DNA from 4 places in the Klebsiella sp. WOUb02 genome. Region 4 is predicted to be linked to each of the others. Evidence: predicted binding sites of a transcription regulator. Region 4 holds the regulator's gene; each other region holds the start of a gene.
What was found. The regulator CRP, encoded in region 4, controls carbon source genes, mostly activating them, when cyclic AMP is high. The targets are predictions, from matches to a motif close to ATGTGANNNNNNTCACAT.
Positions count from the first base shown of each region.

Region 1: cdd (cytidine deaminase) is a predicted target of CRP. The motif match lies at 2,886-2,903, and genes of this name have one in related genera.
Region 2: udp (uridine phosphorylase) is a predicted target of CRP. The motif match lies at 2,010-2,027, and genes of this name have one in related genera.
Region 3: rhaS (HTH-type transcriptional activator RhaS) is a predicted target of CRP. The motif match lies at 2,342-2,359, and genes of this name have one in related genera.

Region 1 covers NZ_CP170110.1:191,922-197,889, reverse strand. Annotated here, with positions in the region: partial or broken gene ABOC21_RS07615 (transcription antiterminator LicT) at 1-65, opposite strand, end outside; gene dusC (tRNA dihydrouridine(16) synthase DusC) at 434-1,366, opposite strand; partial or broken gene ABOC21_RS07605 (LysR family transcriptional regulator) at 1,461-1,616, shown strand; gene ABOC21_RS07600 (CidA/LrgA family protein) at 1,744-2,148, shown strand; gene ABOC21_RS07595 (CidB/LrgB family autolysis modulator) at 2,138-2,833, shown strand; gene cdd (cytidine deaminase) at 2,962-3,846, shown strand; gene sanA (outer membrane permeability protein SanA) at 3,974-4,687, shown strand; gene mglC (galactose/methyl galactoside ABC transporter permease MglC) at 4,792-5,802, opposite strand; gene mglA (galactose/methyl galactoside ABC transporter ATP-binding protein MglA) at 5,818-5,968, opposite strand, start outside.
Region 2 covers NZ_CP170110.1:3,528,432-3,534,399, forward strand. Annotated here, with positions in the region: gene rmuC (DNA recombination protein RmuC) at 1-983, opposite strand, end outside; gene udp (uridine phosphorylase) at 1,125-1,886, opposite strand; partial or broken gene ABOC21_RS24075 (dienelactone hydrolase family protein) at 2,154-2,970, shown strand; partial or broken gene metE (5-methyltetrahydropteroyltriglutamate--homocysteine S-methyltransferase) at 3,045-5,310, opposite strand; partial or broken gene metR (HTH-type transcriptional regulator MetR) at 5,544-5,968, shown strand, end outside.
Region 3 covers NZ_CP170110.1:3,679,637-3,685,604, forward strand. Annotated here, with positions in the region: partial or broken gene rhaT (L-rhamnose/proton symporter RhaT) at 1-438, shown strand, start outside; gene rhaR (HTH-type transcriptional activator RhaR) at 444-1,292, opposite strand; gene rhaS (HTH-type transcriptional activator RhaS) at 1,365-2,201, opposite strand; gene rhaB (rhamnulokinase) at 2,515-3,981, shown strand; gene rhaA (L-rhamnose isomerase) at 3,978-5,240, shown strand; gene rhaD (rhamnulose-1-phosphate aldolase) at 5,323-5,968, shown strand, end outside.
Region 4 covers NZ_CP170110.1:4,194,587-4,200,554, reverse strand. Annotated here, with positions in the region: gene ABOC21_RS27385 (ABC transporter ATP-binding protein) at 1-749, shown strand, start outside; gene ABOC21_RS27380 (hydrolase) at 1,012-1,971, shown strand; partial or broken gene ABOC21_RS27375 (YheU family protein) at 1,968-2,187, shown strand; gene ABOC21_RS27370 (phosphoribulokinase) at 2,224-3,093, shown strand; gene ABOC21_RS27365 (OsmC family protein) at 3,149-3,553, opposite strand; gene crp (cAMP-activated global transcriptional regulator CRP) at 3,860-4,492, shown strand; gene ABOC21_RS27355 (YccS/YhfK family putative transporter) at 4,545-5,968, shown strand, end outside.

The sequences.
Region 1 (5,968 bases), 300 kb from region 4:
TTGTCCTTCACCACACTGTGCAGCGTCACGTCATCATCATTATTAAGAACTTTGGCGATTTGCATATGAACCCCAGAAACAAAAAAACCTGACCCCCGACAAATGCCAGGAAATCAGGTTTTGCCTGCCTAAGCAGTAGCAATCCAACTCCCGCACTGTAGCAATTTCTCTTTTTGTCTCAACTGCCCAGGCGGAAAAACGTGATACAGATCGCGACTAACAGCACATCAGCGCGGCGTTTTTAGAAGGTCGCCACCGTTTCCGCTCCGCCACCCGCGCATCCTGAGCCCGGCGACAATAGTGAAAATGGCGGCAAGAAGAACAGGCGATTTATTGTTTTGTTATTCACCGGTATATCGAACCTGACTGAATAAAGGTCATCGCCAGAAACGTCCGGAGTAATAATTGGCGAGCGAATGAACAATTCCGCAGATTAATAGCGGGCGATGGCGGCGGCAATCTCAGCAGAGGTTTTCAGGGTGCGAATCTCATTAAATACCCCCAACGCTTCGCTATATTCTTTACGTAAATAGCTGAGCCACTGCTTGATGCGGGCTACGTGATAGAGGCCGGTATCACCCTGCTTTTCCAGACGGGTATATTTTTGCAGCAGCAGCACGACCTGCGGCCACGGCATGCGCGGCTCGTTGTATTTTATCACCCGGCTTAAATTCGGTACGTTAAGCGCGCCGCGGCCGATCATCACCGAGTCGCAGCCGGTGGCCGCCAGGCAATCCTGCGCGCTTTGCCAGTCCCAGATTTCACCGTTGGCAATCACCGGAATCGACAACCGCTGGCGGATTTCACCAATTGCCGCCCAGTTGATACGTTCCGCTTTATACGCGTCTTCTTTGGTACGCCCATGAACGACGAGCTCCGTCGCTCCGGCCTGCTGCACCGCATCAGCAATTTCAAACTGACGCGCCCCGCTGTCCCAGCCCAGACGAATTTTTACCGTCACCGGCAGGTGGTCTGGAACCGCCTCGCGCATGGCCTTCGCGCCGCGATAAATCAGCTCCGGGTCCTTCAGCAGCGTCGCGCCGCCGCCGCTGCCGTTAACCAGCTTTGACGGGCAGCCGCAGTTCAGGTCGACGCCCCACGATCCAAGCTCCACCGCCCGGGCGGCGTTCTCCGCCAGCCACTGCGGATATTGTCCGAGCAGCTGCACGCGCACGCGGGTTCCGGAAGGCGTCCGGCTGTGGTGGCGTAGCTCCGGGCAGAGTCGGTAAAACGATTTCGCCGGCAGCAGCTGGTCCACCACGCGCAAAAATTCGGTGATGCAAAGATCGTAATCGTTGACTTCAGTCAGCAGCTCACGCACCAGAGAATCGAGCACGCCTTCCATCGGCGCCAGTAATACCCGCATAGTTTTATTCATTGCCCGGAAAAAAAGAGGCGCTATGTTAGCGCCTCTACGTGCCGGTTGAAAGGTCTCCGTGTGGTTTTCCCGCCGCCCGTGGCGCAGGCCGCAGCGCTTTGCCGCACGGCGGCAGCCGGCAATTCTTCATTTGCCTCGCACCATACAAAAAGGTAGCGTCGGGGTATTCTGGCGAAAAAGTGAAACGCCATCGCTTGCCCTCAGCCGGTTTCTTGATTATTTATCGCCGGAGCCATAGCCGTGACGCTGCCCGCGCGCAGGGTTCCATTGCTCTATCCCGGCTATGCCTATAATTCATGTTGTGACCGGTAGCACATTTTTGGGTTTAATTGTATGATGAATGCGGTTCATCAAGGGTTATTACCATGAGTCAATCACTGATTATTATCTGGCAGTACCTGCGGGCTTTTGTGCTGATTTACGCCTGCCTGTACGCCGGGATTTTTATCTCCTCCCTGCTGCCGATCGCCATCCCCGGCAGTATTATCGGGATGCTAATTTTGTTCGTTCTGCTGGCGCTGCAGATTATGCCGCCGAAGTGGGTCAATCCCGGCTGTAACGTGCTGATCCGCTATATGGCGCTGCTGTTTGTGCCCATTGGCGTAGGCGTGATGCAGTACTGGGATTTGCTCCGCTCTCAGCTCGGCCCGGTCGCCGTCTCCTGCACCATCAGCACGCTGGTCGTTTTTCTGGTTGTCAGCTGGAGTTCCCACCTGGTGCACGGCGAACGCAAAGTGATCGGCCAAAAAGGAAGCAAAAATGATGCATGAAATCTGGTGGTCGCTGCCGCTGACGCTGATTGTCTTTTTCCTCGCCCGCAGGCTGGCTGCGCGCTTTAAATTTCCGCTACTCAACCCGCTGCTGGTGGCGATGGTGGTCATCATCCCCTTTCTGCTGGTAAGCGGTATCTCTTACGACCGCTATTTTCAGGGCAGTAAGATCCTCAACGATCTGCTGCAGCCTGCGGTGGTGGCGCTGGCCTTTCCTTTATACGAACAGCTTCACCAGATTCGCGCCCGCTGGAAATCGATCATGACCATCTGCTTTATCGGCAGCGTGGTGGCGATGGCGACCGGAACTACCGTGGCGCTGCTAATGGGCGCCACGCCGCAAATCGCCGCCTCGATTATGCCGAAATCGGTAACGACGCCGATTGCGATGGCGGTCAGCGGCAGCATTGGCGGTATTCCGGCGATCAGCGCGGTATGCGTTATTTTCGTCGGCATTCTCGGCGCGGTTTTCGGCCATACGCTGCTCAACCTGATGCGCATCCGCACCAAGGCCTCACGCGGCCTGTCGATGGGGACCGCCTCGCACGCGCTGGGCACCGCGCGCTGCGCGGAGCTCGATTATCAGGAGGGGGCCTTCAGCTCGCTGGCGCTGGTGCTGTGCGGGATTATCACCTCCCTGGTCGCGCCGTTTTTGTTCCCGGTCATTTTAGCCGCAGTGGGATAAAAAGTGATTAAAGTCACATTTATTAATGCAACATAACCAAGTTGCATAAACAATGAGATATTAATCACATATACAGGCCCTCACCGCCCGTACACTAGATTCCCATTACACTGTTATGAGGCAACGCCATGCACCCACGTTTTCAAGCCGCTCTCTCTCAACTGGCGGCAGACCTGCGGACGGCTATCGCCCCGATGCTGACCGACCCGCATTTCCCGGCCATGCTTGATGCCGAGCAGGTCGCCGCGCTGCAGCGCGCGACGGGCCTGGATGAAGACGCGCTGGCCTTCGCCCTGCTGCCGCTGGCAGCCGCCTGCGCGCGCGCCGACCTGTCACATTTTAACGTTGGCGCCATCGCGCGCGGCGTCAGCGGACGCTGGTACTTCGGCGGCAATATGGAGTTCCTCGGCGCGACCATGCAGCAAACCGTCCATGCGGAGCAGAGCGCCATCAGCCATGCGTGGCTACGCGGCGAAAAATCCCTGCTGGCAATCACCGTTAACTACACGCCCTGCGGCCACTGTCGCCAGTTTATGAATGAGCTCAACAGTAGCCAGGTGCTGCGCATCCACCTGCCGGGCCGCGAGGCGCATTCGCTGCAGCACTATCTGCCGGACGCATTTGGTCCGAAGGATCTGGAGATCAAAACGCTGCTGATGGATGAGCAGGATCACGGCTTCCCGCCGAGCGGCGACGCGCTGGCACAGGCGGCGATTCAGGCGGCAAACCGCAGCCATATGCCCTACAGCCAGTCGCCGTCCGGCGTCGCGCTGGAGCTGAAGGACGGCACCCTCTTCGCCGGCAGCTATGCCGAAAACGCCGCCTTTAACCCGACGCTGCCGCCGCTGCAGGGTGCGCTCAACCTGCTCAGCCTGAACGGCTATGATTACGCCGATATCCAGCGGGCCATTCTCGCAGAAAAGGCCGATGCGGCGCTGATCCAGTGGGATGCCACCGCGGCGACGCTGAAAGCCCTTGGCTGCCACAGTATTGACCGCGTGCTGCTCGGCTAAATCACACATTATGCGGGCCTCAGGCCCGTATTGCTGAAAATCCCCGCAATCAAACGATGGTTTCTTGCTCTTGCCCGGCGGGTAAAGTAGCCTGAACACTCTATTGTCTATCGGTGAGCCCAGGTTAATGTTAAAGCGCGTGTTATACAGCCTGTTAGTCCTGTTCGGCCTGCTGCTGTTGACCGTGCTGGGTCTTGACCGCTGGATGAGCTGGAAAACCGCGCCCTACATCTACGATGAGCTGCAGGATCTGCCCTACCGTCAGGTCGGAGTGGTGCTCGGCACCGCCAAGTACTACCGCACCGGAGTCATCAATCAATACTATCGCTACCGTATCCAGGGCGCGCTCAACGCCTACAACAGCGGCAAGGTGAACTACCTGCTGCTCAGCGGCGACAACGCGCTGCAGAGCTATAACGAGCCGATGACCATGCGCCGGGACCTGATTAAAGCCGGCGTCGATCCGGCGGATATCGTGCTGGACTACGCCGGCTTCCGTACCCTCGACTCCATCGTGCGGACCCGCAAGGTTTTTGACACCAACGATTTTATTATCATCACCCAGCGCTTCCACTGCGAGCGCGCGCTGTTTATCGCCCTGCATATGGGCATTCAGGCCCAGTGCTATGCGGTACCGTCGCCAAAAGATATGTGGAACGTGCGGCTGCGCGAGTTCGGCGCGCGCTTCGGCGCCCTCGCGGACCTCTACCTTTTCAAACGCGAGCCGCGTTTTTTAGGCCCGCTGATCCCCATTCCGGCGCAGCAGGAAGTTCCGCATGGCGCCCAGTCCTATCCGGCGGTGACCCCGGATCAGCTGCTGGAATTGCAAAAAGAGAAGTAACGGGTCGTATCCTTCGGCGGCCACACGGCTTCCGCGCCTTGCGATAAGAGAGCCAAAAAAAAGCCCGCGCAGCGTGCGCGGGCCTGGTAAACAAGTATCGAGCGTTATTTTTTGCGCGCGTATTTCAGTGAATCCAGCGCGACGGCGAAGATAATAATGGCGCCTTTGATAATGTACTGCCAGTACGGGTTAACGCCGATGTAGGTCAGGCCGTAGTTAATCACCGTAAAGATGATAACGCCGGTTACCACGCCGAGCACGGTCCCCACGCCGCCGCTGAAGGAGACGCCGCCGACAACGCAGGCCGCAATCGCATCCAGCTCATACATAAAGCCGAGGTTGTTGGTCGCCGAGCCGATTCGCCCGGCCTCCAGCAGCCCGCCGAAGGCGTAAAACACGCCGGACAGGGCATAGATCATCAGCAGGTTAAGGGCAACGTTAACCCCTGAAACCTTCGCCGCTTCCGGGTTGCCGCCGATAGCAAAGATGTTTTTGCCAAAGCGGGTCTTGTTCCACAGGATCCAGACGAAAAACACGGCAATCAGCGCGTAGAAGGTAATATACGACAGGCGGAAGGTCCCCAGCGCGACAAACCCTTGCGCAAAATTCGAGAAGTGGCTGTCGAATCCGGAAACCGGCGAGGCGCCAACAAAATCGTAGTACAGGGAGTTGATCCCATAAACGATAATCATGGTGCCCAGGGTGGTGATAAACGGAGTCACGTTGAGGTAGGCGATGATAATGCCGTTCAGCAGACCAATTACCGCGCCAATCGCGCACACCAGCAGGATCACCAGCGGTATTGGCATCGTTGCCATATCCGGGAAGACCTTGTTGGCGTTATCCACCGCCTGCAGCATCGTTGCGGCGATAACCGCTGCCAGGCCAACCTGACGTCCGGCTGACAGGTCGGTCCCTTGCGTCACGATGAGCCCCGCGACGCCCAGCGCGATAATAATACGTACCGAGGACTGGGTCAGAATGTTACTTAAGTTCAGTAAACTTAAGAAGGTCGGATCCTGGAAAATAATAATGGCCAGCAGGACCAAAAGAACAACGTAAATCCCACCGTCCTTCAGATAGGTGAGAAAACTCTTTTTATTTAATGCGCTCATCGCAAGCCCCTGATCTTAAAGATGCAACGACGCAAGACGTAAAATTTCGTTTTGCGTAGTGGTTTTTGTCTCAACAATTCCGGCAACGAGCCCGTTGCTCATTACCAGAATACGGTCAGTAATACCCAGCAGCTCCGGCATCTCGGAGGAAATAATAATGATCCCT
Region 2 (5,968 bases), 670 kb from region 4:
CGATCTATCGCCAGCAGAAATGCGGGTTCGACGGGGATAAACATCAGGACGTAGTCGAGCGATCGCAGCCCCGGCAGCTGTTGATAATCTTTCCTGCCAAGCAGGCGGATATGGCTGCGCACCGACGCAATATGCTCCTGCAGCGCCGCCTCGCGGGCGTAATCATCTTCGGCGTTAAAGTAGCGCTCATAGGCCACCAGCGTCATTTTGGCATCAATGACCACGTCTTTTCCCTGCGGCAAACGGACGATCACGTCCGGCTGCATTCGCGAGCGGTTTTCCGTTTCAATGCTGACCTGGGTCTGGTATTCGTGGCCTTCCCGCAGCCCGGAAGCCTCCAGCACGCGGGTTAGAACCACTTCCCCCCAGTTACCCTGGGTTTTGTTATCGCCCTTAAGGGCGCGGGTCAGGTTCAGGGCCTCCTGGGCCATCCGGGTATTGAGCTGCTGCAGGTTGCGAATTTCATGGGCGAGGGTGTGACGCTCTCGCGCCTCCTGGCCGAAGCTCTCCTGTACCTGGCGACGAAAGCCGTCCAGCTGTTCACGCAGCGGCGTCAGCAGGCCGTGCAGGCTTTGTCGGTTCTGCTCGTCAACCCGCCGGTTGCTGTGTTCGAAGATACGGTTAGCCAGATTTTCAAACTGCTCGCTGAGGCGCTGCTCGCTGTTCACCATCTGGCGAATTTTCTCTTCCGCATGTAGCCGGGTGGAGTCAAGGCGGGTGGTGACTTCACGGAGATCGGCCTCCAGCGAACTATTGATATCGCGCAGGCTGCGCAGCTCATTATTCAGCAGTTCGCACTCGTCGCGCCAGTGGGCCGCCTGCACCAGCTGCTGGCGGGCCGAGCTCAGCTCTATATCCAGCTCGCGCCGCTCTTCGATAAGGTCGGCACGCGTCCGATCGGCAGCGGCCTTCGTCGCCAGCCAGCCGACGATCAGCCCTGCGACCAGCGCCACGATGGCACTTATAATCATTGAGATATCCACAACGCCCCCTGCTACTGCAGCCGCTTACGGCACAAAAATAGAATTGTGCTGTACAAACGTCCAGTTTAAAAGGAATTTCCTGCGAGGCGCAGCGCAAAAAAGAGAGGCCGGGCGAGCCGGCCTTTGCAACAAGGGGAGGAACTACAGCAGGCGGCGGGCCGCTTCAACGACAATTTTCACCGCATGGCTTTCGGTTTGCTTCATGGTTTCAGCGTTAGGTATTTCCTGCTGGGTGCGGTTCACGATCACCCCGGCAACCATCCCGGCGCGCAGGCCCTGGCTGGAGCACATGGTCAGCAGCGTGGCGGATTCCATCTCGTAGTTCATGACGCCCATCGCCTGCCACTCTGCCATCGAGCCTTTAAAACGGCTCACCACGCGACCGGAAACGGTGTCATAGCGCTCCTGGCCCGGATAGAAGGTATCGGAAGAGGCGGTTACGCCGATATGGGTCGTCGCGCCGATTGATTTAGCCGCTTCCACCAGCGCGGTGGTGCAGGCGAAATCAGCGACGGCCGGATACTCCATTGGCGCAAAGTGCAGGCTCGCGCCGTCGAGGCGTACGGATGCGGTAGTCACCAGAACGTCGCCAACGTTGATATTCGGCTGGATGGCGCCGGTGGTGCCAATACGCAGGAAGGTATTGATTCCCAGCTGAGCCAGCTCTTCTACGGCAATCGACGTCGACGGGCCGCCGATACCGGTAGAGCATACGATCACCGGCTTGCCGTCAAGTTCGGCGCGCCAGGAGGTAAATTCGCGGTGCGATGCCAGCTTGACCGGCTTATCCATCAGCGCGGCGATCTTTTCCACACGCTCCGGATCGCCAGGGACGATAGCCAGCGTAGCCCCTTGTAAATCGTTTTTGGTGAGGCCGAGATGAAAAACATCAGACTTAGACATAAAAAACTCCTCTGTGGGTCGAATTATCAGCAGAAGCAAAACGGTACTTTACAGAAGCCACCCGCTTAATTTTGTGACACCAATCACCATGAATGAAAATCATTGCAACGATATTCCACTAAATAGTGAGTTACGTCACATTAACAAGTTATATTCACTGCGCCTGAACAAAAGATAGCCTGTTTCAGGCACTGTGATTTGTTAACGACTGGTCTTAAGAGTCTATAGTTATCGATGCGCTAATAAATTAAGGGTACGGAGAATACCATGACTACAACCAAGCAACCCGGCTTTGCACCTGCAGCCACCCCGCACGCATCTACCGCCGTTCATACGTCGGAAGAGAGCATTACCGCCGGAGAAACCTCGATCCCTTCCCAGGGAGAGAATATGCCGGCGTACCATGCCCGGCCGAAAAATAGCGATGGGCCGCTGCCGGTGGTTATCGTGGTACAGGAAATTTTCGGCGTCCATGAGCATATTCGCGACGTTTGCCGTCGTCTGGCGCTGGAAGGCTATCTGGCTATCGCCCCGGAGCTGTACTTTCGCCAGGGCGATCCGAACGAGTACACCGATATCCCGACGCTATTTCAGGAGCTGGTCAGCAAAGTCCCGGACTCGCAGGTGCTGGCAGACCTTGACCACGTAGCCAGGCTGGGCGGCGCGTCATGGGGGCGATGCCCATCGTCTGCTGGTCACCGGCTTCTGCTGGGGTGGCCGTATTACCTGGCTCTACGCCGCGCATAACCCGCAGCTGAAGGCCGCCGTCGCCTGGTACGGCAAGCTGGTCGGGCAGAAAACGCTGAACTCCGCGAAGCATCCGGTGGACGTCGCCGTCGATCTTAACGCGCCGGTGCTGGGACTTTACGGCGCGAAGGATGACAGCATCCCGCAGGATACGGTAGAAACCATGCGCCAGGCGCTGCGCGCCGCCAACGCGACGGCGGAGATCGTGGTCTATCCGCAGGCCGGCCACGCGTTTAATGCCGACTATCGCGCCAGCTACCATGAGGAGTCGGCGCAGGACGGCTGGCAGCGCATGCTGGCGTGGTTTGCCCAGTACGGCGGGAGCAAGAAGGCTTAAGCTTACGCTTTCGGTGCATAAAAAAGAGGAGGCCTTAGCCTCCTCTTTTATTGCCTTATTAGCGCAGCGGCGCTTTATGCGGATTCGCGCAGGTTCTGCGCAGCTTTCACCATGTTAGCCAGCGCGGCGCGGGTTTCCGGCCAGCCGCGAGTTTTCAGGCCGCAGTCCGGGTTAACCCACAGACGCTCCGCCGGGATACGCTGAGCGGCTTTCTCCAGCAGGGCTTCAATCCACTCCACGCTCGGGACGTTAGGCGAGTGGATGTCATATACGCCCGGCCCGATTTCGTTCGGGTATTCGAACTCCTCGAACGACTCCAGCAGACTCCATGTCGGAACGCGAGGTCTCGATGGTAATCACGTCCGCGTCCAGCGCCGCGATAGAATCCATGATGTCGTTGAACTCGCAGTAGCACATATGGGTATGGATCTGGGTATTATCCTGCGCCACGGCGGCGTTGATGCGGAAAGCTTCCACGCCCCACTGGAGGTATGCATCCCAGTCGCTACGCTTGAGGGGCAGACCTTCGCGCAGCGCCGGTTCATCAATCTGAATGATGCCGATACCGGCCGCTTCCAGATCCGCCACTTCGTCACGCAGCGCCAGCGCAATCTGCTTAGCGACGGTTTCGCGGCTGACGTCTTCCCGCGGGAAGGACCAGCACAGAATCGTCACCGGGCCGGTCAGCATGCCTTTCACCGGTTTGTCGGTGAGAGACTGCGCGTACTTCGCCCACTCAACGGTGATGGCCTCCGGGCGGCTGACGTCGCCGATAACCACCGGCGGCTTCACGCAGCGTGAACCGTAGCTCTGCACCCAGCCGTTTTGCGTAAAGATAAAGCCGTCGAGATGCTCGCCGAAATACTCCACCATGTCGTTACGCTCGGCTTCACCGTGTACCAGCACGTCGAGGCCTAAACGCTCCTGCTCAACGATCGCCTGCTTAATATGTTCCGCAATGCCGGTACGGTAGCTGCTGGCATCGAGATTGCCCTTCTTGAAGTCCAGGCGCAGGCCGCGAATCTCGGTGGTTTGCGGGAAAGAACCGATAGTCGTGGTCGGCCACGCCGGCAGATTAAAGCGGGCGCGCTGTGCCCGGGCACGCTCCGCGTACGGACTGTGGCGCTGGCTGTCCCGGGCGGTAATGGCCGCCAGACGTTTTTCCACCGCGGCGTTGTGTACGCGGGTCGAGTGGCGACGGGCCTGAATCGGCGCGCTCCACTCCTCAATGGCGGTGGTATCGCCGCTGTTCAGCGCATCGCGCAGCAGAGCCAGCTCGGCGCATTTTTGCAGGGCGAAGGCAAACCAGCTTTTCACTTCCGCATCCAGGCGGGTTTCCACGCTCAGATCGATCGGGCTGTGCAGCAGGGAGCAGGAGGAGGCCACCCACAGCGGACGTTTGCCGACGATCGCTTTAATTTGCGCATATTTCTCGGTGAGATCCGCACGCCAGACGTTACGCCCGTTGACCAGACCCGCGGAGAGCAGCCAGTCTGACGGCAGGCGCGCGTGCACCCCGGCAACATCGTCTTTACCGTGAACCAGGTCAACGTGCAGACCCTGCACCGGCAGCGCGGTGATGGTATCGAGGTTGGCGCTAACCCCTTCAAAATAGGTGGTCAGCAGCAGCTTAACCTCGCCCTGTAGCGCGTCGTATGCTGGCTTGAAGGCGTCCAGCCACGCCTGCGGCAGCTCCAGCACCAGCGCCGGTTCATCAATTTGCACCCACTCAACGCCGCGTTTTGCCAGCTCCGCCAGCACCTGTCGATAGACCGGCAGAATGTCGTTCAGCAGCTCCAGGCGATCGAACTGCTCGCCCTTCACTTTACCCAACCACAGATAAGTGACCGGGCCAAGCAGCACGGGCTTCACCTTATGGCCCAGCGCCAGGGCTTCGTCCACTTCGTCCAGCAGCTGGGTCCAGGTCAGCTTGAACGCCTGACCTTTGACAAACTCCGGCACCATGTAGTGATAGTTGGTGTTAAACCATTTGGTCATTTCCGCCGCTGCCGCCGGTTCGCCGGTCGGCGCGCGGCCGCGGCCAATGCGGAACAGCGTATCGATATCGACGGAGCCGTCTTTGTTCTGATGACGAGCCGGCACGTTACCCAGAAGCAGGCTGGTGGTCAGAACATGGTCGTACCAGGCAAAATCGCCCACCGGCAGCAGATCGATACCCGCCTGCTTTTGCTGCTCCCAATGGCGGGCGCGCAGCTCGCGCCCCACCGCCAGCAGCTCTTCACGGGTGGTATTACCCGCCCAATAGCTCTCTTGCGCTTTTTTCAGCTCGCGGCGTAGGCCAACGCGGGGAAAACCGAGGGTGTGATTAATAATTGTCATTTTTTGAGCCTCATGATGTGCAAATCCTAAGGATTTTAAATTCAGAGAAGGCGGCAAACTTGCTCATCCCCGGGAGCTTACTGAAGTAAGTGACTGGGGTGAGGAAGTGCGGCCAACGCACCATAAATTCGAAAGATAAAGGATTTAGACGTCCAGATGTTTACACATCCATAATTGGCGGTTACTGTATATTCCTCAAGCGCAAATTATTCATGCCGAAGTGAAGGACTTTCATGATCGAAATTAAACACCTGAAAACGCTGCTGGCGTTGCGGAATAGCGGTTCGCTGGCGGGCGCGGCAGCGGCCCTGCACCAGACCCAATCCGCCCTGTCCCACCAGTTCAGCGATCTGGAACAGCGCCTTGGCTTCCGTCTGTTTGTGCGTAAAAGTCAGCCCTTGCGCTTCACCGCCCAAGGGGAGATTTTGCTGCAGTTAGCAAACCAGGTGCTGCCGCAAATCACCCGCGCCCTGCAGGACTGTAACGAGCCGCAGCAAACCCGGCTGCGTATCGCCATTGAGTGCCATAGCTGCATCCAGTGGCTGACGCCGGCGCTGGAGAGCTTCCGCGCCAGCTGGCCGCACGTTGAGGTTGATTTCCAGTCCGGGGTAACCTTTGACCCGCAGCCCGCGCTGCAGCAGGGCGAGCTGGACCTGGT
Region 3 (5,968 bases), 510 kb from region 4:
GAAGCCGCCGCGGCGCTGGGGGTCGACCCGCTGTACACCGCCCTGCCAAGCTACGTGATCATCATGGGCGGCGGCGCGCTGGTAAACCTCGGATTCTGCTTTATTCGGCTGGCCAAAGTGAAGAATTTGTCGATAAAAGCGGACTTCTCGCGGGCAAAACCGCTCATCATCGCCAATATTCTGCTTTCCGCTCTCGGCGGCCTGATGTGGTATCTGCAGTTCTTTTTCTACGCATGAGGCCACGCCAGCATTCCGGCACAGTACGACTATATGAGCTGGATGCTGCATATGAGCTTCTACGTTCTGTGCGGCGGGCTGGTTGGGCTGGTGCTGAAGGAGTGGAAAAACGCCGGGCGGCGTCCGGTCGGCGTGCTCAGTCTCGGCTGCGTGGTGATCATTATCGCCGCCAATATTGTCGGCCTGGGAATGGCGAACTAAATCACCTAAGCGGCGACGCGACTGCGTTGCCGCCACTGCCCCGGCGTCATGCCAATTTCACGGTTAAAGACCACCGAAAAGTAGTTACTGTCTTCAAATCCGCACAGCATGGCGACTTCGCCAATTAGCCGCTCCGTATGCTGCAGCAGGTACTGCGCGTGGCAAATCCTCAGCTGACGTAAATAGTGGTTGATCGTCATCCCGGTCTGCTGGCGAAACTGCTGGCGCAGGGCGCGCTCGCTGCACGCTTCCCGCGCGCAAAAACGATCGAGAAAAAAGGGCCTGTTCAGGCTGCCGGCCAGCTCGGTCAGCAGTTTATCGAGCAGGGCTTCACTTTGGGTCGCCGCCAGGTTATCGGTCGCGTAGCGATGGCGGTGCAAGCTCAGCGCCAGCTGGGCGAACAGCAGCTCGGCCATCTGATTGGCCTGGGCGTCGCTGCGGGTGCTCTCCTGCTCAAGCTGGGTAATCACCTGCCGCACCTGGGTCATCCCGGAGCTGCCAATCCGCCAGTGCGGGAGCCACGGCGTACCGAACAGGCCGGGAATATGGGCCGCCCAGTCAAAATTGAGCCGCAGCCGATCCGGGCAGTAGATGACGTTTTGCAGGACCAAATCGTTAACCGAGGCGTAGGAGTGCTTGTCTTCCGCGCGGATATAGAACAGATCGCCGCGGGTAATGCGCCACGGGCGATCGTTCAGCACGTGCAGGCCGTTTCCCCGCCATACCAGCACCAGTTCGCAGAACTCATGGGTATGCTCGGCGAAGACGTTTTGCGGGTAGCGATCCGCTACCGCCACCGCCTGAGAGGGCGAGGCAAAAAACTCATCTTTGCGAAGAATCAACTGACCGGCCACCGCGACAACTCCAGGCGCAAATAACGTTTCATTATTCGCATTTTGCTGACTAAAACGTTGACTGCTCTCGCGTTACTGAAGAATGGCGTCGCGCCCCTGGCGGATATCACGCGGCGACCAGGAAAACTCGCGGCGAAATAGCGTCGAAAAGTGGTTACTGTCGCCGAATCCGCAGCGATAAGCGATATCCGTGACGCTGTCATCGCTGTGCCGCAGCAGATGGCGCGCCTTCATCAGCCGCACCCGGTTCAGGTAGCGCTGCGGCGTCAGGCCGGTCTGCTGCTTGAGCTGACGATGCAGCGTGCGCAGCGACAGCGAAAACTGCGCCGCCACCTCTTCCCAGCAGACATCCTCGGCAAAGTGATCTTCCAGCCACGCCATCAGATGATTGAGCCGCGCCTCGCTATCGGCGGCCCCTTCCGCGAGGCTGCTTTTGCGCAGCAGCACCAGCAGCTGCATAAACAGGATTTCGCGACTGGCAATGGTATGCACATCCGACTCAGCGCCGAGGCTTTCCATCTGGTTGACGAGCTGACGCACCTGCTGCAAGGCCCCCTGATTAACCCGCCAGTGCGAAAGATAGTTGCCCTCCTGCTCCTGCGGCAGCAGCAGATTCAGGCCGTTGAGAAAGCGAAACGCATCCGGCGCGCGGTAGAGCACGTTGGTCAGGCACAGATTATCGGTGTGTTCATAAAGATGGCGATCGCGATCGCGAATAAAGCACACCGAGCCGCCGCTGATGGTATAGGGCTGGCCGTTAAAAACGTGGATCCCCGTCCCGTGCTCAACGATAACAATTTCATGGAAATCATGGTGATGTTCCGGAAACGCCGACTGAGGGAGACGTGGCTCAATAGCAACAGCAGAAGTACCGGACTTAAAGAAATCCACACTGTGCAATATGGTCATGGCAGCGCCCTCGTAATGAGAAATGTTATCAATCAGTGTGGCAAATAGTAATTAAGGACCGGCAATCCGGCCTTCAATTTTTGACCGCAAACTTCGTAAAGCCTGCCGCTTTTTCAAGAAACAGCCGGAAAGATCGGGAACTGCGGACAACGTCACATCCGCCACGCCCATCGCGACAGAATGAAATTGTGAGCTCTCTCACGGCCACCTTTGCTTCCTTGCCAGCCGGGAAATATCCCTGTCCGTGGCAAGAAGGTGCGCGACCGGCGACTTTTTTAGACTGCTGGCAATGATTTTCAGAAGGATCTCTGCCATGAGTTTTCGTCATTGTGTCGCCGTTGATTTAGGCGCCTCCAGCGGGCGGGTGATGCTCGCCAGCTATGAAAGCGGACAGCGTGCGCTGACGCTGCGTGAAATCCACCGTTTTACCAACGGCCTGCGCCAGGTGGATGGCTATGACTGCTGGGATATCGATAGCCTGGAAGGCGACATTCGCCGCGGACTGGAGAAGGTGTGCGCGCAGGGCATCCTTATCGATAGCATCGGCATTGATACCTGGGGCGTGGATTATGTCCTGCTCAACAAGCAGGGCCAGCGCGTCGGTCCGGCGGTGTCCTATCGCGACGACCGCACCCGCGGCCTGATGCAGCATGCCGAAGAGCAGATGGGCCGCGCGGATATCTATCGCCGCAGCGGCATCCAGTTTCTGCCGTTCAACACCCTGTACCAGCTGCGCGCTCTGGTTGAACAGCAGCCGGAGCTGGTGAGCCAGGCCGCGCACGCGCTGCTGATTCCGGACTATTTCAGCTTCCGCCTGACCGGCCAGATGAACTGGGAATACACCAACGCCACCACCACCCAACTGGTCAATATCAACAGCGATAGCTGGGACGAAGAGCTACTGAGCTGGAGCGGCGCACCGCGCGAGTGGTTCGGTACCCCGACCCATCCCGGCAACGTGATCGGTCGCTGGATCTGCCCGCAGGGCAACGCGATCCCGGTGGTCGCCGTCGCCAGTCACGATACCGCCAGCGCGGTGATCGCCGCTCCGCAGCAGAACCCGGACGCCGCCTGGCTCTCCTCCGGCACCTGGTCGCTCATGGGCTTTGAAAGCCAAACCCCTTACACCGGCGACGATGCGCTGCAGGCCAATATCACCAACGAAGGCGGCGCGGAAGGCCGCTATCGGGTGCTGAAAAATATTATGGGCCTGTGGCTGCTGCAGCGGGTGCTGAAAGAGCAGAACGTCAGTGACCTGCCGGCGCTGATTGCCCATACCGCCGCTCTCCCGGCCTGCCGATCGCTGATTGACTGCAACGACGATCGCTTTATCAATCCGGCCAATATGAGCGCCGAGATTCAGGCCGCCTGCCGTGAATCCGGGCAGCCGGTTCCCAGCGGCGATGCCGAGCTGGCACGCTGTATTTTTGACAGTCTGGCCCTGCTGTATGCCCGCGTGCTCGGCGAACTTTCCCGGCTGCGGGGCCAGCCCTTCAGCCAGCTGCATATCGTCGGCGGCGGCTGTCAGAACGCGCTGCTCAACCAGCTGTGCGCCGACGCCTGCGGCATTACGGTCATCGCGGGTCCCGTCGAGGCCTCCACGCTCGGCAATATCGGCATCCAGCTGATGACGCTGGACGAGCTAAATAACGTCGACGATTTCCGTCAGGTGGTGCGCGACAACTACGCGCTCACCACGTTTACCCCTAATCCTGAAAATGAAATTGCCCGCTTCGTTGCGCAGTTTCAGCAACAACAGACCAAGGAGCTTTGCGCATGACCACTCAACTTGAACAAGCATGGGAAATCGCCAAACAGCGCTACGCCGCCGCCGGTGTGGATGTCGAGGAGGCTCTGCGCCAGCTGGACCGGCTTCCCGTCTCCATGCACTGCTGGCAGGGCGATGACGTCGCGGGCTTTGAAAACCCGGAGGGGAGCTTAACCGGCGGGATTCAGGCCACCGGCAACTATCCGGGCAAAGCCCGCAACGCCGGCGAGCTGCGCGCCGACCTCGAGCAGGCGCTGAGCCTGATCCCCGGCCCGAAACGGCTGAATCTGCACGCGATCTATCTGGAGTCTGATGCCCCGGTTGCGCGTAACGAAATCAAACCTGAGCACTTTAAAAACTGGGTTGAATGGGCCAGAAACAACGGCCTGGGGCTCGATTTTAACCCCTCCTGCTTCTCGCATCCGCTGAGCGCCGACGGCTTTACCCTGTCGCACGCCAACGATGAAATCCGCCAGTTCTGGATCGATCACTGCAAGGCCAGCCGCCGGGTTTCCGCCTATTTCGGCGAGCAGCTGGGCACCCCGTCGGTGATGAATATCTGGGTCCCCGACGGCATGAAGGACATCACCGTTGACCGCCTGGCGCCGCGCCAGCGCCTGCTGAACGCGCTGGATGAGGTCATCAGCGAGAAGCTCGACCCGGCGCACCATATCGATGCCGTGGAGAGCAAGCTGTTCGGTATCGGCGCCGAAAGCTACACCGTCGGCTCCAATGAATTCTATATGGGCTATGCCGCCAGCCGCCAGACCGCGCTGTGCCTGGACGCCGGGCACTTCCATCCAACGGAAGTTATCTCCGACAAAATCTCTGCCGCCATGCTCTACATTCCGCGCCTGCTGCTGCATGTCAGCCGCCCGGTGCGCTGGGATAGCGATCACGTGGTGCTGCTGGATGACGAAACCCAGGCCATCGCCAGCGAAATCATCCGCCACAACCTGTTTGACCGGGTGCACATCGGCCTCGATTTCTTCGACGCCTCTATCAACCGCATCGCGGCGTGGGTGATTGGTACCCGCAACATGAAAAAAGCGCTGCTGCGCGCGCTGCTGGAACCGACGGAACAGCTGCGCCAGCTGGAAGCCGACGGCGATTACACCGCCCGCCTGGCGCTGCTGGAAGAGCAGAAATGCCTGCCGTGGCAGGCAATCTGGGAGATGTACTGCCAGCGTCACGATACCCCGGCGGGCAGCCAGTGGCTGGATAGCGTGCGCGGCTACGAGAAGAGCGTTCTCAGCCAGCGCGGGAATTAACCTCGCCCGGCGACCGGCAGATATACAACCTATTTAGGGTACGGGGTCAGCCCCGTGCCGAATCAACAGGAAGCACAAGACTATGCACACCATTATCGACTCCTGGTTCGTCCAGGGCATGATTAAAGCCACCACCGATGCCTGGCTGAAGGGCTGGGATGAGCGCAACGGCGGTAACCTGACGCTGCGCCTCGACGAGGCCGATATCGAACCCTTTGCCGCCGATTTCCACGTCAAACCGCGCTATATCGCCCTGAGCCAGCCGATGCCGACGCTGGCCAATCAGCCGTTTATCGTTACCGGCTCCGGTAAATTTTTCCGCAACGTGCAGCTCGATCCCGCCGCCAACCTCGGCGTGGTCAAAGTGGACAGCGACGGCGCGGGATACCACATCCTGTGGGGCTTGACCCACGAGGCGGTGCCGACCTCAGAACTGCCGGCCCACTTCTTGTCCCACAGCGAACGCATCAGGCTGACCGGCGGCAAAGATCGCGTGATCATGCACTGCCACGCCACCAACCTGATCGCCCTGACCTACGTCCTCGAAAACAACAGCGATCTCTTCACCCGTAAGCTCTGGGAAGGCAGCACCGAATGTCTGGTGGTGTTCCCGGACGGCGTCGGCATTCTGCCATGGATGGTGCCGGGTACCGACGAAATCGGCGGGGCCACCGCGCTGGAAATGCGTAAGCATTCGCTGGTGCTGTGGCCGTTCCACGGCGTCTTCG
Region 4 (5,968 bases):
AGTTCCTGCGGGCGGATGAATCGCCGCTGCAGCACCTGGCGCGCCTGGCGCCGCAGGAGCTGGAGCAGAAGCTGCGCGACTATCTTGGCGGCTTCGGTTTCCAGAGCGATAAGGTCAACGAAGCGACCCAGCGTTTCTCCGGCGGCGAAAAAGCGCGCCTGGTGCTGGCGCTTATCGTCTGGCAGCGGCCTAATCTCCTGCTGCTCGATGAACCGACTAACCACCTTGACCTCGATATGCGCCAGGCGTTAACCGAAGCGCTGATTGATTTCGAAGGCGCGCTGGTGGTGGTCTCGCACGATCGCCACCTGATACGTTCGACCACCGACGATCTCTATCTGGTCCACGACGGCAAAGTTGAGCCGTTCGACGGCGATCTGGAAGATTATCAGCAGTGGCTGAGCGACTCGCAGAAGCAGGAGAGTCAGTCGTCCGAGGCGATAAAAGATAACGGCAACAGCGCCCAGTCCCGCAAGGACCAGAAGCGCCGGGAAGCGGAGCTGCGCACCCTGACGCAGCCGCTGCGTAAAGAGATTACCCGTCTTGAGAAAGAGATGGATAAGCTCAACGCCCAGCTCGCGCAGGCGGAAGAGACATTAGGCGACAGCAGCCTGTATGACGCATCCCGCAAAGCGGATCTGACCGCGTGTCTGCAGCAGCAGGCCAACGCGAAATCAGGGCTGGAAGAGTGCGAAATGGCCTGGCTGGATGCGCAGGAACAGCTGGAGCAGATGCTGCAGGAAGGCTAAGCCCTGCTGGTTGAGCGCGCGGCCCCGACGGTTCACAGACAGTGAACTTTCGGGGCCTCTCTGCATGCCGCCGGAGGCCATATCGCGCCCGCTCCTTTTCGCGTAACCTCTGCCGACGGGCCACAAGACCACATATTGGCTAACCTGCGCACGGCATGCGCGGTATAGTATTTATAAGATTCTTAATTGTTCTGGTGCTATGGTTGAAATCATCCCCACAGAAATGACGCCCCCCGAAGACGATTCGCGCGAGTTTCACCCGATGCGCGGCGTGGGCAATCGTCATCTGCAAACCATGCTGCCGCGGCTGATCCGCCGCAAACTGGGCTTTACTCCGCACTGGCAGCGCCTTGAACTCCCCGACGGCGACTTTATCGATTTGGCCTGGAGCGAAGATCCTGAGCTGGCCCGGAATAAACCGCGGCTGGTCGTTTTTCACGGTCTGGAAGGGAGCCTGCACAGCCCTTACGCTCACGGTCTGATCCACGCCGCCATGCAGCGCGGCTGGCTTGGCGTGGTGATGCATTTTCGCGGCTGTAGCGGCGAGCCTAACCGTAATAACCGCATCTATCACTCCGGAGAGACGGAAGACGGCACCTGGTTCCTGCGCTGGCTGCAGCGCGAATTTGGACCCGCGCCTACCGCCGCCGTCGGCTATTCGCTGGGCGGTAATATGCTCGGCTGTCTGCTGGCAAACGAGGGCGATAGCATCCCGCTCGACGCGGCGGTCATCGTGTCGGCCCCGTTCATGCTGGAAGCCTGTAGCTATCATATGGATAAAGGCTTCTCCCGCGTCTACCAGCGCTATCTGCTCAATCTGTTAAAAGCCAACGCCGCGCGCAAGCTAAAAGCCTACCCGGGCTCGCTGCCGGTTGATTTACGCCAGCTAAAAGGCATGCGGCGCATTCGCGAATTTGACGATACCATCACCGCCAAAATTCACGGCTTTGCCGATGCGCTGGACTACTATCGCCAGTGCAGCGCGATGCCGCGCCTGAGCGATATCACGAAACCCACGCTGATCATCCACGCGAAAGACGATCCGTTCATGGACCATCACTCCATTCCGCCGCAGGAGCAGCTGCCGGCCAACGTCGAGTATCAGCTGACCGAACAGGGCGGCCACGTCGGGTTTGTCGGCGGCACGCTGCGCAGGCCGGAGATGTGGCTGGAAAGGCGGATCCCGGATTGGCTAACGCGCTGGCTGGAAGGAAAAAAATGATTATTCCCTGGCAGGATCTGGATCCCGAAACGCTGGATAACCTGATTGAAAGCTTTGTGTTGCGCGAAGGCACCGATTATGGTGAACATGAACGCTCGCTGACCGATAAGGTCGCCGATGTCAAACAGCAGTCTGAAAAGCGGAGAAGCCGTACTGGTGTGGTCAGAGCTGCACGAGACGGTCAACATCATGCCCCGCAAGCAGTTCCACGGCTAAGGCGGCGCCACACCATCGTTTAATCTGGGAGTTGATATGTCTGCCAAACATCCGGTGATTGCCGTCACGGGCTCCAGCGGCGCGGGAACCACCACCACCAGCCTCGCCTTTCGCAAGATCTTCGCCCAGCTGAACCTGCGTGCCGCCGAAGTCGAGGGCGATAGCTTCCATCGCTATACCCGCCCGGAAATGGACATGGCGATCCGCAAAGCGCGGGATCAGGGGAAACACATCAGCTATTTTGGTCCGGAAGCGAACGACTTCGGCCTGCTGGAAAATACCTTCCTCGAATACGGACGCAGCGGAACCGGCCAGTCGAGAAAATATCTGCATACCTATGACGAGGCCGTGCCGTGGAATCAGGTGCCGGGCACCTTCACGCCCTGGCAGCCGCTGCCGGAGCCGACCGACGTCCTGTTTTACGAAGGGCTGCACGGCGGCGTTGTCACTCCGCAGCACAACGTGGCGCACAACGTCGATCTGCTGGTGGGCGTCGTGCCTATCGTCAACCTGGAGTGGATTCAGAAGCTGATCCGCGACACCAGCGAACGCGGGCATTCCCGCGAGGCGGTGATGGATTCGGTCGTCCGTTCGATGGAGGATTATATTAACTTCATCACCCCGCAGTTCTCGCGCACCCATATCAACTTCCAGCGGGTCCCCACCGTTGATACGTCGAACCCCTTCGCCGCCAAAGGCATTCCCTCGCTGGATGAAAGCTTTGTGGTGATCCACTTCCGCAATCTGCAGGATATCGACTTCCCGTGGCTGCTGGCGATGCTGCAAGGGTCGTTTATCTCGCATATCAACACGCTGGTGGTGCCGGGCGGCAAAATGGGGCTGGCGATGGAGCTGATCATGGCGCCGCTGGTTGAACGGCTGATGGCGGGGAAAAAGATCGGTTAAGCCGTTAGCAACCCCGGCGGCGACGCAAACCGGGGCGACGGGCTGGTCATTCGGCTTAGCCCGCAATAACCTCGTACGAATGCGTGATATTTACCGCTTTTTGCAGCATCAGCGCCACCGAGCAGTATTTTTCCGCCGACAGGTCCACCGCCCGCGAAACGGCCGCATCCTTCAGCTCGCGGCCGGTGACGATAAAATGCAGGTTGATGTGGGTAAACAGGCGCGGCGCCTCTTCCCGACGCTCAGAGGTCAGCTTCACCTCACAGTTGGTCACATCATGGCGTCCTTTCTGCAAAATTGAGACCACGTCGATGGCGCTGCAGCCGCCGGCGGCCATCAGCACCATTTCCATCGGGCTCGGCGCTTTATCCCCGGAGTTGCCGTCCATCAAAATCTGGTGGCCGGAAGCCGACTCACCAATGAAGGTTAACCCTTCGACCCATTTCACACGAGCTTGCATAAAACTTAACTCCAAGGTTGCAATTTTCCTGACAGATTACGCGCACATAACAAATCTGGCAACGGAAGGCGACCTGCATCATGCTGAAGCGAGACACCAGGAGACATGCGGCAAAAGCTATGCTAAAACAGTCAGGATGCTACAGTATTACATTGATGTACTGCATGTATGCAGAGGAATTCACATTACAGGCTGCAGAAAAATCACCAGCCAGCTTCCCAGGCATAGGGAAACAATACGATTGCATGCCCGGATGCCGTGTAGTGTCGGCACCCGGAGATAGCTTATAACAGAGGATAACCGCGCATGGTGCTTGGCAAACCGCAAACAGACCCTACCCTCGAATGGTTCTTGTCTCATTGCCACATTCATAAGTACCCATCTAAAAGCACGCTGATCCACCAGGGTGAAAAAGCAGAAACGTTGTACTACATCGTCAAAGGCTCTGTGGCTGTGCTCATCAAGGATGAAGAAGGTAAAGAGATGATTCTCTCTTACCTCAACCAGGGCGATTTCATCGGTGAATTAGGCTTGTTTGAAGAAGGCCAGGAGCGTAGCGCCTGGGTACGTGCGAAAACCGCATGTGAAGTGGCCGAAATCTCCTATAAAAAATTCCGTCAGCTGATCCAGGTTAACCCGGACATCCTGATGCGTCTCTCATCGCAGATGGCCCGCCGTCTGCAGGTTACCTCTGAGAAAGTCGGTAACCTTGCCTTCCTTGACGTCACCGGCCGTATCGCCCAGACGTTGCTGAACCTGGCAAAACAGCCTGACGCCATGACTCACCCGGACGGTATGCAAATCAAAATTACCCGTCAGGAAATCGGTCAGATCGTCGGCTGCTCGCGTGAAACCGTTGGCCGTATTCTGAAGATGCTGGAAGATCAAAATCTGATCTCCGCCCACGGTAAAACTATCGTCGTCTACGGCACGCGTTAAGCTGATAAAACGGCGTATTGCTCCCGCAATACGCCGTTTCTGTTTTCCCTCTATGTGGCGCAGGCTGATTTACCACCCGGAAGTCAACTACGCACTGCGGCAAACGCTGGTGCTGTGTCTGCCGGTCGCAATTGGCCTCCTTCTCGGTCATCTGCAGCAGGGCCTGCTGTTCTCGCTGGTTCCCGCATGCTGCAACGTCGCCGGTCTTGATACGCCGCATAAACGTTTCTTTAAACGCCTGATTATTGGCGGCTCGCTTTTTGCCGGCTGCAGCCTGATCGTTCAGCTCCTTCTCCAGCATGATATCCCGCTCCCTTTAATTCTCAGCGGCCTGACCCTGCTCCTTGGCGTCACGGCGGAAATCAGCTCGCTGCACGCGAGGCTGCTGCCCGCCTCGCTGATTGCCGCCATCTTTACCCTGAGCCTCGCCGGCAATATGCCGGTCTGGGAGCCGCTGCTGATCTACGCGCTCGGCACGCTGTGGTACGGGCTATTCAACTGGTTCTGGTTTTGGCTATGGCGCGAGCAGCCGCTGCGCGAATCGCTCAGCCTGCTCTACCGGGAGCTGGCCAACTACTGTGAAGCCAAATACAGCCTGCTGACCCAGCATATCGACCCGGCAACCTCGCTGCCTCCTCTGCTGACCCGCCAGCAAAAGGTCGTCGATCTGATCACCCTGTGCTACCAGCAGATGCATATGCTGGCGGCCAATCAGCGTAACGATCATAAGCGCCTGCTGCGGGCGTTTCAGATTGCCCTCGATCTCCAGGAGCACATTTCCGTCAGCCTGCATCAGCCGGAAGAGGTGCAGAAGCTGGTCGAACGCAGCCACGCTGAAGCGGTAATCCGCTGGAATGCGCAAACCGTCGCGGCGCGGCTGAGGGTACTGGCGGACGACATCCTGTACCACCGCTATCCGCAGCGCTTTAACATGGATAAGCAGATCGGCGCGCTGGAGAAGATTGCCTCGCAGCACCCCGACAACCCAGTCGGGCAGTTCTGCGCATGGCACTTCGGCCGCCTTGCCCGGGTGCTACGCACCCAGCGGCCGCTGTACGCGCGTAACCTAATGGCCGATAAGGAGCGGCGCCTGCCGCTGCTGCCTGCGCTAAAAAGCTATCTCTCTTATAAATCGCCGGCTTTGCGCAGCGCCGCCCGCATCTGCGTGATGCTCACCGCCGCAAGCCTGATGGGTAGCGCGCTAAATCTTCCCAAACCCTACTGGATCCTGATGACGGTGCTCTTCGTTACCCAGAACGGCTACGGCGCGACGCGGGTCCGCATCGTCCACCGGGCGGCAGGGACCCTTGCCGGCCTGGTGATTGCCGGACTGACGCTGCACTTCCACGTCCCGGAGGGCTATACGCTGACCGCGATGCTGATTATCACGCTATTGAGCTATCTGATTATTCGCAAGAGCTACGGCTGGGCGATGGTGGGCTTTACCGTCACGGCGGTGTATACCCTGCAGCTGCT